4 regions of the Priestia sp. 10L35 genome follow, and region 1 is predicted to be linked to each of the others. Evidence: riboswitches for the same ligand, from Rfam matches in the RefSeq annotation. Region 1 holds a riboswitch; each other region holds the start of a gene.

The links. Region 1 has a riboswitch for cobalamin ahead of AC1DEF_RS06705 ((2Fe-2S) ferredoxin domain-containing protein). Riboswitches for the same ligand answer to the same signal wherever they lie in the genome.
Region 2: another riboswitch for cobalamin. It lies ahead of nikA (nickel ABC transporter substrate-binding protein); the one in region 1 lies ahead of AC1DEF_RS06705 ((2Fe-2S) ferredoxin domain-containing protein).
Region 3: another riboswitch for cobalamin. It lies ahead of metE (5-methyltetrahydropteroyltriglutamate--homocysteine S-methyltransferase); the one in region 1 lies ahead of AC1DEF_RS06705 ((2Fe-2S) ferredoxin domain-containing protein).
Region 4: another riboswitch for cobalamin. It lies ahead of AC1DEF_RS12385 (cobyric acid synthase); the one in region 1 lies ahead of AC1DEF_RS06705 ((2Fe-2S) ferredoxin domain-containing protein).

What each region holds. Positions count from the first base shown of each region.
Region 1 is NZ_JBFTKA010000002.1:153,371-157,046, forward strand. Features, by position in the region: gene AC1DEF_RS06690 (M42 family metallopeptidase) at 1-770, shown strand, start outside; gene AC1DEF_RS06695 (hypothetical protein) at 799-927, shown strand; gene AC1DEF_RS06700 (hypothetical protein) at 1,121-1,279, shown strand; cobalamin riboswitch at 1,426-1,604, shown strand; cobalamin riboswitch at 1,723-1,902, shown strand; gene AC1DEF_RS06705 ((2Fe-2S) ferredoxin domain-containing protein) at 2,004-2,384, shown strand; gene cobJ (precorrin-3B C(17)-methyltransferase) at 2,398-3,676, shown strand, end outside.
Region 2 is NZ_JBFTKA010000009.1:102,344-106,019, reverse strand. Features, by position in the region: gene ftsZ (cell division protein FtsZ) at 266-1,270, shown strand; cobalamin riboswitch at 1,273-1,462, shown strand; gene nikA (nickel ABC transporter substrate-binding protein) at 1,607-3,148, shown strand; gene AC1DEF_RS24595 (GNAT family N-acetyltransferase) at 3,218-3,676, shown strand, end outside.
Region 3 is NZ_JBFTKA010000003.1:743,132-746,807, forward strand. Features, by position in the region: gene metE (5-methyltetrahydropteroyltriglutamate--homocysteine S-methyltransferase) at 1-1,563, opposite strand, end outside; cobalamin riboswitch at 1,714-1,902, opposite strand; SAM riboswitch class I at 1,982-2,092, opposite strand; gene AC1DEF_RS15205 (hypothetical protein) at 2,172-2,423, opposite strand; gene AC1DEF_RS15210 (metallophosphoesterase family protein) at 2,845-3,676, opposite strand, start outside.
Region 4 is NZ_JBFTKA010000003.1:269,939-273,614, reverse strand. Features, by position in the region: gene AC1DEF_RS12395 (APC family permease) at 1-403, shown strand, start outside; gene AC1DEF_RS12390 (YdcF family protein) at 470-1,033, opposite strand; cobalamin riboswitch at 1,181-1,360, shown strand; gene AC1DEF_RS12385 (cobyric acid synthase) at 1,453-2,979, shown strand; gene AC1DEF_RS12380 (FecCD family ABC transporter permease) at 3,185-3,676, shown strand, end outside.

The DNA of each region.
Region 1 (3,676 bases):
TTCGCTACAATTCTATTGAAGGAGAATATTGTGAAATTGAAACTTCATCAGGAGAAGTATTTACAGGAACCATCCTTATGCATCAAACATCTGTTCATGTGTATAAAGATGCAGGGAAAGCTGAGCGAAATCAAGAAAATATAGAAATTCGATTGGATGAAAAAGTACATAGCGCAGAAGATGTTCGCAGCCTTGGAATTGAAGTAGGCGACTTTGTTTCGTTTGATCCTCGTGTAGAAATAACAAAAAGCGGTTTTATTAAATCTCGTCATCTCGATGATAAAGCAAGCGTAGCTTTATTGCTTCAGCTCATAAAAACAATTCAAGAAGAACAGATCGAACTGCCATACACTACGCATTTTCTCATTTCAAATAATGAAGAAATTGGATACGGAGGGAATTCGAACATTACGCCTCAAACAGTAGAATACTTAGCGGTTGATATGGGTGCTATGGGAGATGGACAATCTACCGATGAATACACCGTGTCTATTTGTGTAAAAGATTCAAGCGGCCCATATCATTACGGTTTGAGAAAGCATTTGGTGGAGCTAGCTAAGCAGCATGATATTCAGTACAAATTAGATATTTATCCGTTTTACGGATCAGATGCTTCTGCTGCTATTCGTGCCGGACACGATATCGTACACGGCTTAATTGGTCCAGGAATTGATTCTTCTCATGCGTTTGAGAGAACGCATCAAGATTCATTAAACCATACGTATAAGCTTCTTTATCACTATGTGCAATCGAACATGGTTCTGCTTTAAGAAAGCAATATTTAATTAGTGTATTTTTATGCAAAATAAAGAGCGGGACGTGATTGTGATGTCTGTACTTTCCTTTCCTAAAAAAGAAGCCGGCTGTCCGGCTTCTTTTTTTAATAAATACTATATATTTTTTACTGGTGAAGCAACAGTTGATTAAAAAAGCACCTTTTTAAAGAGGTATAATATTGCTTAAACCTTTTGTACATTTTGTTCATTTACAGAAGTTAAAATGTTTTTAAATTTTTAAAAGTTTCTTGTGACAAGTTTTGTAGAATGGGTTTTCAAAAGGAAATGGTTTCGGCATAATGTGGATATAGCGATCACTACAATAATCGGAGGCGAATCTTTTCATGTGGGTACTGACGGTATATGCTGGAAAAGAAATGAAAATGTTTGAATTTGAAACTGAAAAGCAGGCGAGAGAAGCTTTTGCCAAAACAAATGGCTGTAAAGTTCTTTCAGAAGTGGTGTATTATAATGATCCTCATTTAACATTAGTAGCTATATAATGAAAAAACAAGAGCTGACTTTATGCTCTTGTTTTTTTATAGGTGCTTGTATCTTCCGAAAAGAATAGAGTTGAAATAAAAAAAAATGTACGCTATGATATGGTAGTTACTTCTATTATTCTGATAGTTTAAAAGGTTCATATATATCAAACAGCAACAGTAAAGATGCCAAGAAGGCTTAATAGGGAAACTGGTGAAAGACCAGTACTGCCCCCGCAACTGTAAGTGTGGACGAACGAGTATAACCACTGTGAAAAAATCACGGGAAGGTTCTCAAGTAGAATGATACACAAGTCAGGAGACCTGTCTTTATTGTGAAGTTTCTATTTCTCCGGGGAGCGGGAAGGGAAACGTTGGCTTAAAGTGGCATTCGTGTACACTCTTATTCTGACGTTTTACCCGCTCGCATATTAGCGAAGCGGGTTTTTCTCGTATCGAAAAACTACATATCGTGCAAAAAAGGTGCGCAATGTTCACATTGCGTTAAATGGGAAGTCTGGTGTGAAGCCAGCGCGGTACCCGCCACTGTGAAGAGGAGCTGATTGCATATGCCACTGTATTTGGGAAGGCGCAATCAAGTGATGAATCGAAGTCAGGAAACCAGCCTTTTTCTAATGCGAAGCTTACCCTACGGGATATAGGTGGAAGTGCAAAAACTTAGTTTGAATTTTCTGCGCCTCTATCATTGATAGAGGCGCTTTTTTTAGTAAAGGAGCGAATGAGTGTGACGACGTGGAACTTAAACGGAACAAAACATCACGTATTGATTTGTAATGGAAGCAGCTGTATGAGAAAAGGTGGAGAAGAAGCCACACAAGCTATTCGAAATAAAGTGACGGAACTGGATTTGGATGAAACGGTTCATACAACGCGTACGCGCTGTAACGGACGATGCAAAGATGCTCCTGTAGCTATCGTCTATCCTTCAGGAGATTGGTACAAGCAGGTCACTGAAACCGTGGCTCACCGGATTGTCGAAGAGCATTTAGCAGGAGGCTGCAGTATAAAGGAATCGCTTATTTATGAATATGATCAAAATGGTTTCGTTTCTCCGGAAAACAGTGACTCCATAGAGGGAATTGACAAAGTAAAGAGTAACGCATAAAGGAGGAGCTAGCATGAAAGGTAAACTGTTAGTTATTGGATTTGGGCCGGGAAGCTTTGAACATATTACACAGCGAGCAAGAGAAGCCATTCAAGAAAGTGATATGATCATCGGTTACAAAACCTATGTGGAATTAATTCAAGGACTGTTAACGAATCAGCAAATTATTAGTACGGGAATGACCGAAGAAGTAAGCCGTGCACAGGAAGCTGTAAAGCAAGCTGAAGCAGGAAAAACCGTAGCTGTCATTTCGAGCGGAGATGCAGGAGTATACGGAATGGCAGGCCTTGTGTATGAAGTGTTGATTGAAAAAGGCTGGAAAAAAGAAACGGGCGTAGAGCTGGAAGTAATTCCTGGCATTTCGGCTATCAATTCATGCGCATCTCTCCTTGGAGCGCCCGTGATGCACGATGCTTGTACGATTAGTTTAAGTGACCACCTTACGCCTTGGGAGCTAATCGAAAAAAGAATTGAAGCAGCTGCACAAGCAGATTTTGTAGTGGCTTTTTACAACCCAAAAAGCGGAAGACGAACAAGACAAATTGTTGAAGCGCAAAGGATTCTATTAAAGTACCGTTCTCCTGATACGCCTGTTGGTCTTGTGAAAAGCGCTTATCGTGACCGTGAAGAAGTCGTAATGACTAACTTAAAAGACATGTTAAACCACGAAATAGGCATGCTGACTACCGTTGTTGTCGGAAATTCATCTACGTTCTTTTACGACGATTTAATGATTACACCGCGCGGGTATCAGCGGAAATATACCCTCAACCAAACGGAGCAGCCGCTAAGACCGCATCAGCGACTTCGAAAAGAAGCAGAACCATGGGCTCTCGATCAAGAAGAGACTGTAGAGCAAACAGCTTCAGCAATTGAAGCAGTTCAGACCAAATCAGAAGAAACAGCAACTTCACGAGCTCTTGCAGAAGAAGCGCTTCAAGCAATTTTAGGTGAAACCACTTCTGCGGTCGTACATCAGCCAATAGAGTCAATTTTCGAAGTGGCGGTTAGCCCAGGACTTGCAAATAAGAAATTCACGCCTGTTCAAATGACCACACTAGCAGAAGTTGTTGGTGAAAAAGGTACGATGGAGTATACACCTGACCATCAAATCAAACTGCAAATTCCAACAGCCCAGCCAGATGTGATTATTAAAAAGCTCCAAGCAGCTTCCTTTTTACTATCTCCGGTCGGAGACGTGTTCACAATTAAAGCGTGTGATTTTTGTGATGGAGAAAAAAGCGATGCTATTCCACATACGGAAGAATTACAAAAACGCCTCGGGGGAAGGG
Region 2 (3,676 bases), on a different contig from region 1:
TTAAATACAGACATCTGTCAAATGAATGATACAATAAGCTTATATGCCATTTTGAGTGGAAAAACCATAAAAGAGTTCGGCGTACTAATTTTAGAACAACAATAAATTTACATAAAGATGTAAAGATTTAAAGGTTAAAAGAGAAGTGTATAAAATCTGTAAAACAAAAGAACAGTTACGCGTTAAACATAGGAGTAAAAGGTTCTTCACGTGTTTTTTCGGATAATAAGAGAAAGTAATTTTGATCATTGAGGAGGAACTTAGAATGTTTGGATTTGATGCAGATGTATCGCCATTAGTGCGAATTAAAGTAATTGGGGTCGGCGGTGGAGGAAATAACACCGTTAACCGTATGATTGAACACGGTGTACAAGGAGTAGAATTTATCGCCGTTAATACGGATGCTCAGGCGCTTAACTTATCTAAAGCAGATGTGAAAATGCAGATTGGTGCGGCCTTAACGCGAGGATTAGGTGCAGGAGCTAATCCAGAAGTGGGAAGAGAAGCAGCCGAAGAAAGCAGAGAACAAATTCAAGAAGTACTGCAAGGCGCAGATATGGTATTCGTAACAGCTGGCATGGGCGGAGGAACCGGTACTGGAGCAGCTCCGGTTATTGCCCAAATTGCCCGTGAACTAAATGCTTTAACAATTGGAGTAGTCACTCGCCCGTTCAAGTTTGAAGGAAATAAACGTACGAAGCAAGCAGTAGGCGGTATTACTGCGATGAATGAATCGGTAGATACTCTTATTGTGATTCCAAACGACCGCTTGCTTGAAATTGTCGATAAAAAGACGCCTATGCTTGAAGCATTCCGTGAAGCAGATAATGTTCTTCGCCAAGGTATTCAAGGTATTTCAGATTTAATCGCTGTTCCGGGGCTGATTAACCTTGACTTTGCTGATGTAAAAACAATCATGTCTAATCAAGGATTTGCGCTTATGGGTATCGGACGAGCTTCTGGATCAGACCGGGCAATTGAAGCAGCGAAAAAAGCGATTTCTAGTCCGCTGCTAGATGCATCGATTGATGGAGCAAGAGGCGTGCTGTTGAACATTACGAGCGGCAGCAGCCTGAGTCTTTACGAAGTACAGGAAGCAGCAGATATTGTCACGTCTGCTTCTGATCAGGACTTAAATATGATTTTTGGGTCCGTGATTAATGAAGATTTAAAGGACGAAATGATGGTAACCGTTATTGCCACTGGATTTGATGATGAAGATGTTTCACCATCAGCTTCTACTTCTAGAGTTTCAAGAGCACGCTACTAAATTAAATAACCAGTTTTTATGGTGGCAATTGTTTTTCAATTGCCTTAAAAGGGAATCCGGTGCAAATCCGGAGCGGTCCCGCCACTGTAACAAGGAGCCTTATGTCAAAAAGCCACTGTCTATTTAGAGACGGGAAGGCGGTATAAGGCAATGACTTGAAGCCAGGAGACCTGCCATAAATCGCAGCACACAATAACCTACGAGGATAGGGAGGTGTTTTGGCAGAATCAAAAATAAGATAAACAAGGGATACGTTTATCTGAATTTGTTTTGAAGACAAGCACTTCTTTTTAGAAGTGCTTTTTTTGTGTATTAAAATAGAAGGTGGAAAGATCAATGATAAATAATAAAAAACTCGTATCTATGATATTTCTTGTGTTACTTTGCCTCACTGCTTGCGCTCCTAATGAAGAGAGCATAAGTATAAAAGAAAGAAAGAAAACGGATAAAAGTGTGACGTTTTTATTTAATTTTACATCTGCAACGCTTGATCCTCATACGGATGATAATTATACAGCAGTTCGTGCGGGAGTAGGGGAGACGCTTGTTAAAATCAGCAATGATTTAAAAATAAAGCCCTGGCTTGCTGAAAAGTGGAAAACGGAAGATAACGGTCTTACGTGGACATTTACGATAAGAAAGAATATTACGTTTCAAAATGGTAAAGCGCTAGATGAAAATGCCGTTAAGTCTTCTCTTCAAAGAACGATAGATCAAAGTTATGCGATGAAAAACGCTTTAAATATTAAAGAAATGAAAGCGAACGGTCATGCGCTGACAATTACATTAAAAGAACCAATGCCTAAATTTCCTTCTGAGTTAGTGCATCCAAACACAGCTATTATAGATGTTGATGTTTCTAATATAGCTAAGAAGCCTATTGGCACAGGTCCATTTCAAGTTTTGACTTTCGATCAAGGAAATCAAGTGAAGTTAGAAAGATATGAACATTATTGGAATGGGAAAGTAAAATTGAAAAATGCGATCTTTGCATTTAACGAAGATGCTAATGCGCGAGTTGCGGCTCTTCAGTCCGGAACAGCCGATATTATTTATCGCCCGCCTTTAGAAAGCTTGAGCACTTTACAAGCGAATTCGTCTTTCAAAGTAAGTGGAGTACCTAGTGTGCGTACTCATTTATTGCTTTATAATCAAACCAATGACGCATTAAAAGACGAAACTGTAAGAAAAGCTATCGATACCTTACTGAACCGGAAAGAAATTGTCAGCAGCATAATGAACAATCAAGCGGCAGCGGCTCGAGGTCCATTTTTACCCCAATTTCCTTTTGCTGATAATACTGCTAGTGAGACAAAAGGAATAGCATATGCTAAAAAATATTTAGAGAAAGCAGGCTATCAACTCAAAAATGGCAAAGTAATCAAAAATGGAAAGCCATTATCCCTCTCTCTTGTCACATACAGCTCATTGCCAGAACTTCCTTTGATTGCTCAGCTTATACAGTCTAATGCGAAAGAGTTAGGAATTAATATTAAGATTCACCTAGTTGAAGACAGCGATGAATATGTAATGGCAAAAGATGATTGGGATTTAGCATTGTACAGCCTTATCACAGCACCTAGAGGGGATGCCAGCTATTATTTAAGCACGAACTATTTGCCGGGCGGTGGTTTAAATGCCAGCCGGATTAATGACGATACGCTAACAAAAATGATAGAACAGTTAAATTCAACAGTAGATGACGCAAAACGAGATCAGCTAGCCAAGCAAGCAACCGCTTTGATTAATGGGGAAATGCTGACGTCATCGATTGTACATCCAAACATTGTTGTTGCTTATAATCAAAAAGTGAAAAACTGGACAACAAATCCAAGCGAGTATTATATGCTGACTCAGCATTTAGACGTAACGCCATAGTCAATATCGTTGTTCCTATAGGAAAAAGAGAAAGGATACAATGATAGATAAAAGGATGTGACAGTAAACGTGCAAGAAGTACAAATGTATCAAATTAAAGAAGTAAAAGAAAAGGATGCTGAAGTGATTCAGTTTGTCATGAATATGCGGAATGAGCTATTTCCTATGCTGGAAAAAAATCAGCTTTCTGTGGATTTGCTTCATTTTAATGAACATTATGTTCAAGCGAAAGGCGCTGCTTTTTTTGCAGCTGTCACGGAAAATCAACAAGTAATTGGAACAATTGGTTTATACGCTTACGATGGAAGGTTTCATGCATTAAAAAAGCGATATGAACATAAAACTGCAGCCGAGATTGTAAAATGCTATGTCGATCCAGCATACCGGCGTCTAGGCATTGGACAGCAGCTGTTAAAGGCAGTGGAACAATTTGCTCAAAATCATTTTTATGACACGTTGTATCTGCATACTCATCCTTTTTTACCGGGGGCTATCCCATTCTGGATTTCACAAGGTTTTATCGAAAGG
Region 3 (3,676 bases), on a different contig from region 1:
GCGAGAACCGTAAGATTGCACCCAGCCAAACTTCGTAAACTGAAAGCCTCCTAATTTCTCACCGAAGTATTCGACCATATCCGTACGCTCAAACTCTCCGTGCACAAGGACATCTAAGCCGATGTTTTCTTGAATTTCAATCCATTTTTTTATTTCCTCGTTAATGTACGCTTCATATGCTTCATCGCTTAACTCGCCTTTACGCCATTTTAGACGCTCTTTTCGCACTTCTTTTGTTTGCGGAAAGCTTCCAATCGTTGTCGTTGGAAGAAGCGGCAGTTGAAAAGCTTCTTGCTGAACGCGCTGACGTACGTCAAACGGCGCTTGTCGCTCTGCTTTATAGCTGTGCAGCTGCTTCAGCTCTTTTTGCACGTCTTGATGATTTCGAAAAGATGAACCATTTAATGCTTGAATTGCCTGTTTGCTTACGCTTATTTCTTCTTCTATTGCTTCTTTTCCTTGCTGCACCGCTTTTGTTAACAGCGTAATTTCCTTTAGCTTTTCATCTGCAAAAGAGAGCGCATTTTTCAATACTGGATCAATCGTCTCTTCATTTTTCACCGTGACAGGAACATGTAGCAGACTTGATGAAGGCTGCAGGATTAGACGATCTTTTGATACAGCTTCTTCAATTTCACTGATTGTTAAAAGCTGTTCGTCCAAATTTTCACGCCAAATGTTTCGTCCGTCAATCACTCCTGCTGCCAGCACTTTATCAGTCGGAAAACCATATTTATTAAGCGCAGTGAGATTTTCGCCTCGGTCATGCACAAAGTCTAAACCGATTCCTTCAACAGGAAGAGACACAACTTCTTTGTAGTGATCAACGCTGTCAAAATACGTTTGCAAAATGACTTTTACATTCGGTGCCGCTTCCTTCAAAGTTTGATAGACTTCTGTGTAAAGCGCCAGGTCTTCTTTTGATAGCGTTGTAGCTAAAACCGGCTCATCTATTTGTACCCACTCTACTCCTTCTGCTTGCAGCTCCGCTAAGATAGTTGCATAAAGCGGAACAAATTGTTCAACTACTTCTTTAAACTCACTTTTTTTATATCCTTTTGACAGCTTCACAAATGTTACTGGACCTAAAATCACGGGCTTACCTTCAATATTCAGCTTCTGTTTTGCTTCTTTGTAAAATTGAAGCGGGCGATTTTCTACAAGTGCCGGCGTACATTCCTCAAGCTCTGGTACAATATAGTGATAATTTGTGTTAAACCATTTTGTCATCGTAGAGGCTACCGCACCTTTTGTTCCTCGCGCAATCTCAAAATACGTTTCAAGCGATACCGCTCCCCCGTCATAATCAAAGCGCTTTGGCACCAAACCAAACATAACAGCTGTATCTAACACATGATCGTATAAGCTAAAATCGCCGACTGGAATCAATTCAATTCCTGCGTCACGCTGTTTTTTTAGATGCGCTAGACGAAGAGCTTCAATTTCTTGAAGAAAGATATCTTTCTCTAGTTTTCCTGCCCAAAACTGCTCAAGCGCTTTTTTCCATTCTCGTTTTTCACCAATTCTTGGATAACCTAAGTTCGAACTTTTTACACTGCTCATTTTTTCCACTCCCTGTATATTTTTTTATCGGTAAACTAAAAAATCTCTCTTTTCGAAATAAAAAGAGAGATGATACGCATACTTAACTAAAGTTGAGATAGCCTGTTTTTCTCAACACGTATTCCTCACTCCTCTCTATATCCCGTAGAGCTTAAGTGCATACAACAGGCAGGTCTCCTGACTTAGGTTCATCGCTTCCTATCCCTTCCCATTTCAAAATGAAACAGTGGTTAATAAGTTGCTCCCCATTACAGTGGCGGGACCGCGCCGGCTTTTCACCGGTCTTCCCTTTTAAGCTGCGTACATTCGTTACACAGCACCTGATGCATTTCTATGAAATTGTTTATTCAAAACACCTTCACATAAAATAAAAAGCCTCTATATCATGAATAGAGAGGCATAGTATCTATGAAATCCTCTCTTATTTTTCAAAGCTGTACGCTTTGCAGGATGTAGCACCTTTTTAACAAAATTGTTAAATGGTTGCCGGGCTTCACAGGGCCAGTCCCTCCGCCTCTCTCAATAAGAGTTTTAATTGTTTATAATGTTTTGAATTTAGAGTTATCTTAACACCTTACATTTACGTTGTCAAAAAAAATTTTAAAAAATCAGTTTTCAGGAGGTGCTGACGCTAATTTTTGCCTTAACAATTTGTAATCATCTTTTCGATGTGTTTCGATCAAGTCTTTTGCTCCTTGATGATACCCTGAAGAATAGATGTACTCTACCGCGGTTTCGATAAGCATTCTCTTTTCTTCCGCACACTCCCGATCCATTAAAGGGAACAGTCTACCTAAAAGGTCATTTAAATCTTCCTTAATAAAACGATTAAGTCCTTCTTGCATCTTTTCGTTTGCCATGATAGCTCCTCCATTTGCTGTGTATCTTCTAAGCCTCTATAAACAGGCAGTTCACTGTAAATTTTAAGATAAAGTTAAGTCATTAAACAGTATATCAAGTGAATGTTTTTCTTCAATTACATATGTAATACAAATATATGACAAATATAGAGAATATATCATTATTCACTATCTATTATAACGTTTGACTGAGCCTTCTGCTACAAGGTTTCGTTAAGAGTTATGTACGGTTTTCCCGCAGGGGTCCTCGCCTTGTCCTTCAATCACCTGCTAGAAAGACCTATACACATGAAACCTACGTTTGCCTTAACAAAAAAACGAACCACTAATCACACATCTTGATCGATGATTCGTTTCACTTCGTCTAAAACCCTTTTGTTCCAGCCTCTTTTTTTGAACCTAACTTTCTACTTTCTTGTTTTTACAAACAATTTCTTCGAGGTCGTCCAAAATCCTTCCAAAGAAGAGGACCTAAAATGTCGTACCTGCTTACAAAAAATTCCGTAAAATTATAATTATTTAAAATTAAAGGCGGCTCAAAATCAAGGGGAGCGCCGGCGCCTCCTGACAATACAAAATCAGTGCCTCTTCCAAGCGTAAACGACCCGTTTCTGTTTTTTCTAATAAACTGCTCGTCATACGCATGCACGTGGCTGACTAACACTTTTTTCACGCGGTGTTCTTGAATTAAATCAAAAAACTCTTGACTTTGAGGAGTCGTTACAGGAAACCCTTCAAGGTTTGTCCACCGACCGATATTTGGCTGCGCATGCATGGCTATAACGGTATTACGAGGAGCATCCTCTAGCTGCTGCTCTAAATAATTAAGCTCTCTATCTGTAAATCCATATATTTTATTTTTGGGACTGATGACATTATTTAATGCGATGCACCGGAAGTTAAAGACAGGAATATCAATAACCCAGTGTACTTTTCCGATAGTGGCTCTGAAGTTTTCGAGATTGCTTTCATCAAGGTACAGTTCATCATGATTCCCTACGCATACAAACATAGGAATGTTTGGGGCGATTTTTTCAACAACCTTAACAAAGTGCTCCAAATACTCTTTTTTCCCTGTATAGACGGTGTCTCCCCCATGAATAATAAACAGCGGGTTCAATTCCACCGCCTTTTTTAACACAAGCTCAAATTCACCGCTCATCGTGAAACAATTATCGTTTGGTCCGTCACCTCTGCTGTCTCCCATAAAAACAAAGTTAAATGGATCTCTCGGATTTAATTGTTTAATTCTT
Region 4 (3,676 bases), on a different contig from region 1:
AGTAAATGCAAAAGACCTTAAAAAACCTTTTAAATTAAAAGGCATGAGCGTTATTGCTCCTGTTTCATTTATTTTCTGTTCATACATCGTATATTGGTCAGGGTGGACGACAATTTCTTGGCTGCTAGGATCACAGCTTCTAATGGTTGTTATCTACGTAGCGTTTAAGAAATACGTACCAACTGACGTTGTAAAATTTGCACAGCAGCTTAAATCTGCTTGGTGGCTAGTTGCTTATTATATTATTATGCTTGTTATCTCTTATCTAGGTTCATTTGGTGGAGGACAAGGTGTGCTAAGCAACCCGCTTGACTTAATTTTAATTGCCCTTGTTTCACTTGGTATTTTCTACTGGGCGAAATACACAGGTTTACCAAAAGCAGTTATCGATACAGATGATTAATAAAAAACACGGCATGAATTCATGCCGTGTTTTTTATTTGTAGAGCTACTTACTCTATTTATTTATTTATTTATCAAACAGCCATGTTTTTAAAATAGCAGCATACTCACGAAAGTAGGCTTGAAGTTTAATTGAATTTGGTGTTTTTGCACCTAAAGGATAAACGTCAAAGCCTTGACGTTTGGCAATAATAGAGGCGCGAAATAAATGAAAATCACTGCTAACAAGCACGACTTTTTTGTGTTGAATATCAACTTTCTGTTTAGTAAAAGTAAAATTCTCAAAAGTAGAAGTTGACTGATTTTCTTTTATAATTCGATTCTTCTTAATTCCTTCTTTCCGCAGAAAACGATAGGCTGCCTCTGCTTCAGAAATTTCTTCATCGGATCCTTTTCCACCCGTTACGATAACTTTTGTTTGTTGATTGGCTTGTAAATAAGATAAGGCCGTCTTTACTCGTTCTTTTAAACTAGGAGACATTTGGTCACCATCTACTTTAGAACCTAAAACGAGCACATAATCTGCGTTTTGTGGAACAGGCTTGTGAGCAGTTTGATACATACAAAAAGATATGATTGCTATATAAAGAACAAACACGCTGATAAAGACATAAATGATTTTTTTCTTCAACTGTGAGCACCTTCCTAGCTATTCCATAAGATGTTTGGAAAATAATTGTTATTATAGCATACGAGACCCAAATAAGTATAAACACAGTAATATATAATAATAGAAGAAAATCGTTATTGTGAATGGTTATAAAATTCGTTACAATAAAGAATAAATGATTTTAAAAGTGCCTCTAAGGAGGATAATAGGGAAATCGGTGTAAATCCGGTGCAGCCCCCGCTACTGTAAATGTGGATGAACCTGCAAAGACCCACTAGTCAAGCTAGGAAGGGTGCAGAAGTAAAATGAAGCATAAGCCAGGAGACCTGCTTTTAAAAACCCCTTATTTTTCGGTGGGAGAAATAAGTCAAGACAATGTGTTAATGAGCGCATGACCAAACCTTGACTTCTACAGTTAAGGTTTTTTTATGTGGTAGGGAGTGGAAAAAGTGAAAAAAGGAAAACCGCTTATGATTCAAGGAACGCACTCAGACGCTGGAAAAAGCATGATTGCTACAGCATTTTGCCGTATTTTTAAAGAAGACGGCTATCAAACTGCACCGTTTAAATCGCAAAATATGGCGCTTAATTCATACATTACAATGGATGGAAAAGAAATTGGCAGAGCGCAAGGAATTCAAGCAGAAGCGGCTGGAGTAGAAGCAACAACCAATATGAACCCTATTTTAATTAAACCAACTCGTGATCATGAATCTCAAATAGTTGTTCACGGAAAACCGCTACGTAATATGTTTGCTTTTCAGTATCGGCAAGAATTTTTTAATGAAGGTTTGAACGTTATCACGGAAGCTTATAAAGAGCTTGCCAATCATTATGATCGAATTGTGATTGAAGGCGCTGGAAGTCCTGCCGAAGTCAATTTGAACGATCGGGAACTCGTAAATATGCGTGTTGCAAAAATAGCAGAAGCGCCTGTTGTGTTAGTAGGAGATATTGATAAAGGTGGCGTTTTCGCGAGCCTAGTCGGTACTCTTCAATTGCTTCCAGATGAACACAAGTCTAGAGTTATCGGGGTGTTAATTAATAAATTCCGAGGAGATTTAGAACTTTTAAAACCAGGGTTGAAGTGGTTTGAAGAATACACGGGTGTTCCGGTTCTAGGAGTTATTCCTTATATGAACAACGTGGAAATTGACGCGGAAGATTCGTTATCACTCAGAAATTACTCAACGCTTGTGAATCCGTTAAAAGAAATTGATATTGCGGTTATCTCGTACCCGCGCATCTCAAATTTTACAGACATCGATCCTTTAAGCTTAGAAGAAGACTGTCACGTGAGGCTTGTAACCAAGCCGTCGCAATTAGGTACGCCTGATTTAATTGTTTTGCCAGGAAGCAAAAATACGATTGAAGATGCTCAGTTTTTACAAGAAAGCGGCCTGGATCTAGCCATTAATCAAGTCTTGAACACAACGAACGTTCACGTCATTGGCATCTGCGGAGGATATCAAATGCTAGGGGAGACAATTACAGACCCTGATGCAGTAGAATCTCGGATTGAGTCCATTAAAGGGCTGGGCTTGCTTCCAGTGGAAACGGTTATGACAACCAGCAAAAAAACAGAAAGAGTTTCTGGGTATGTCCAGTTAGAAAATGAAAGAGTTTCGATTGAAGGCTACGAAATTCATATGGGAAAGACGGTTTCTAAGAGCACCACGAAAGCTTTTGCAGTGGTAGAGCATGAAAAAGAAGGAACGGTTAAAGACAATGTCATTGGCACGTATGTTCATGATGTGTTTCATAACGATTCTTTGCGCAGAGCTTTGCTTAATCAAATTCGTAAACATAAAAAATTGCCGCCTATTACGGACACATTCAACAGTCGCCTGCAAAAAGAGGAGTCTTTTTCAAAAGCAGCAGCATATGTGAGAGAAGCCGTAGATATGGAAAAGCTGTATCAGTTAATAGACAACTATAAAAGTCCGGAGCAAACACAAAAAGTATAGCTTGTAGAGGCTTTCGCTTGTTTTTTTACCAAGAACTTTAGTACGCTATTCTACGTTGCCCAGTTCAACAGTCTAGCACTCGTAACAAATAAAAGATGATTGTTTCCAACTTAATGCATGGTGGAAGCATGGTTTATGGACAGGAAAATGAATGGTTAATGTAATATAAAACATCACGCCTCGTTTCCTAGAGGAGCTGAACGTATTGATTTTTAAACGTATTTTTTTTAACAAAGCATCTATTTTATACATAGTCAGTTTATTTATTGTATGTACTTCGATAATTATGGGCGTATTTATTGGTACAGTTTCGTTAACCGTAGGAGATACAATCAAAATTATTATTGGCCACCTTACCGGGCTATCCTTATATCACGGTCCAGAAAACATGGATTTAATCATTTGGCAAATTCGTTTTCCAAGAGTACTGGTGGCATTTTTAGTAGGAGCTTCACTTTCAATAGCAGGGGCTGCCTTTCAAGGGCTATTAAGAAACTCGCTTGCCGATCCTTATACGATTGGGGTTTCCTCAGGTGCAACCCTTGGCTCTGTCATGGCAATTTATTTTCATTGGAGTATTTTTGGTTTGTCTATCTTCACGCTGCCTGTAGTCGGCATTGTATCTGGTTTTATTACTCTTCTTTTAGTTTTTGGTATTACGAAACTCGCAAGCGGCAATTTGGCCAATGAAACCATC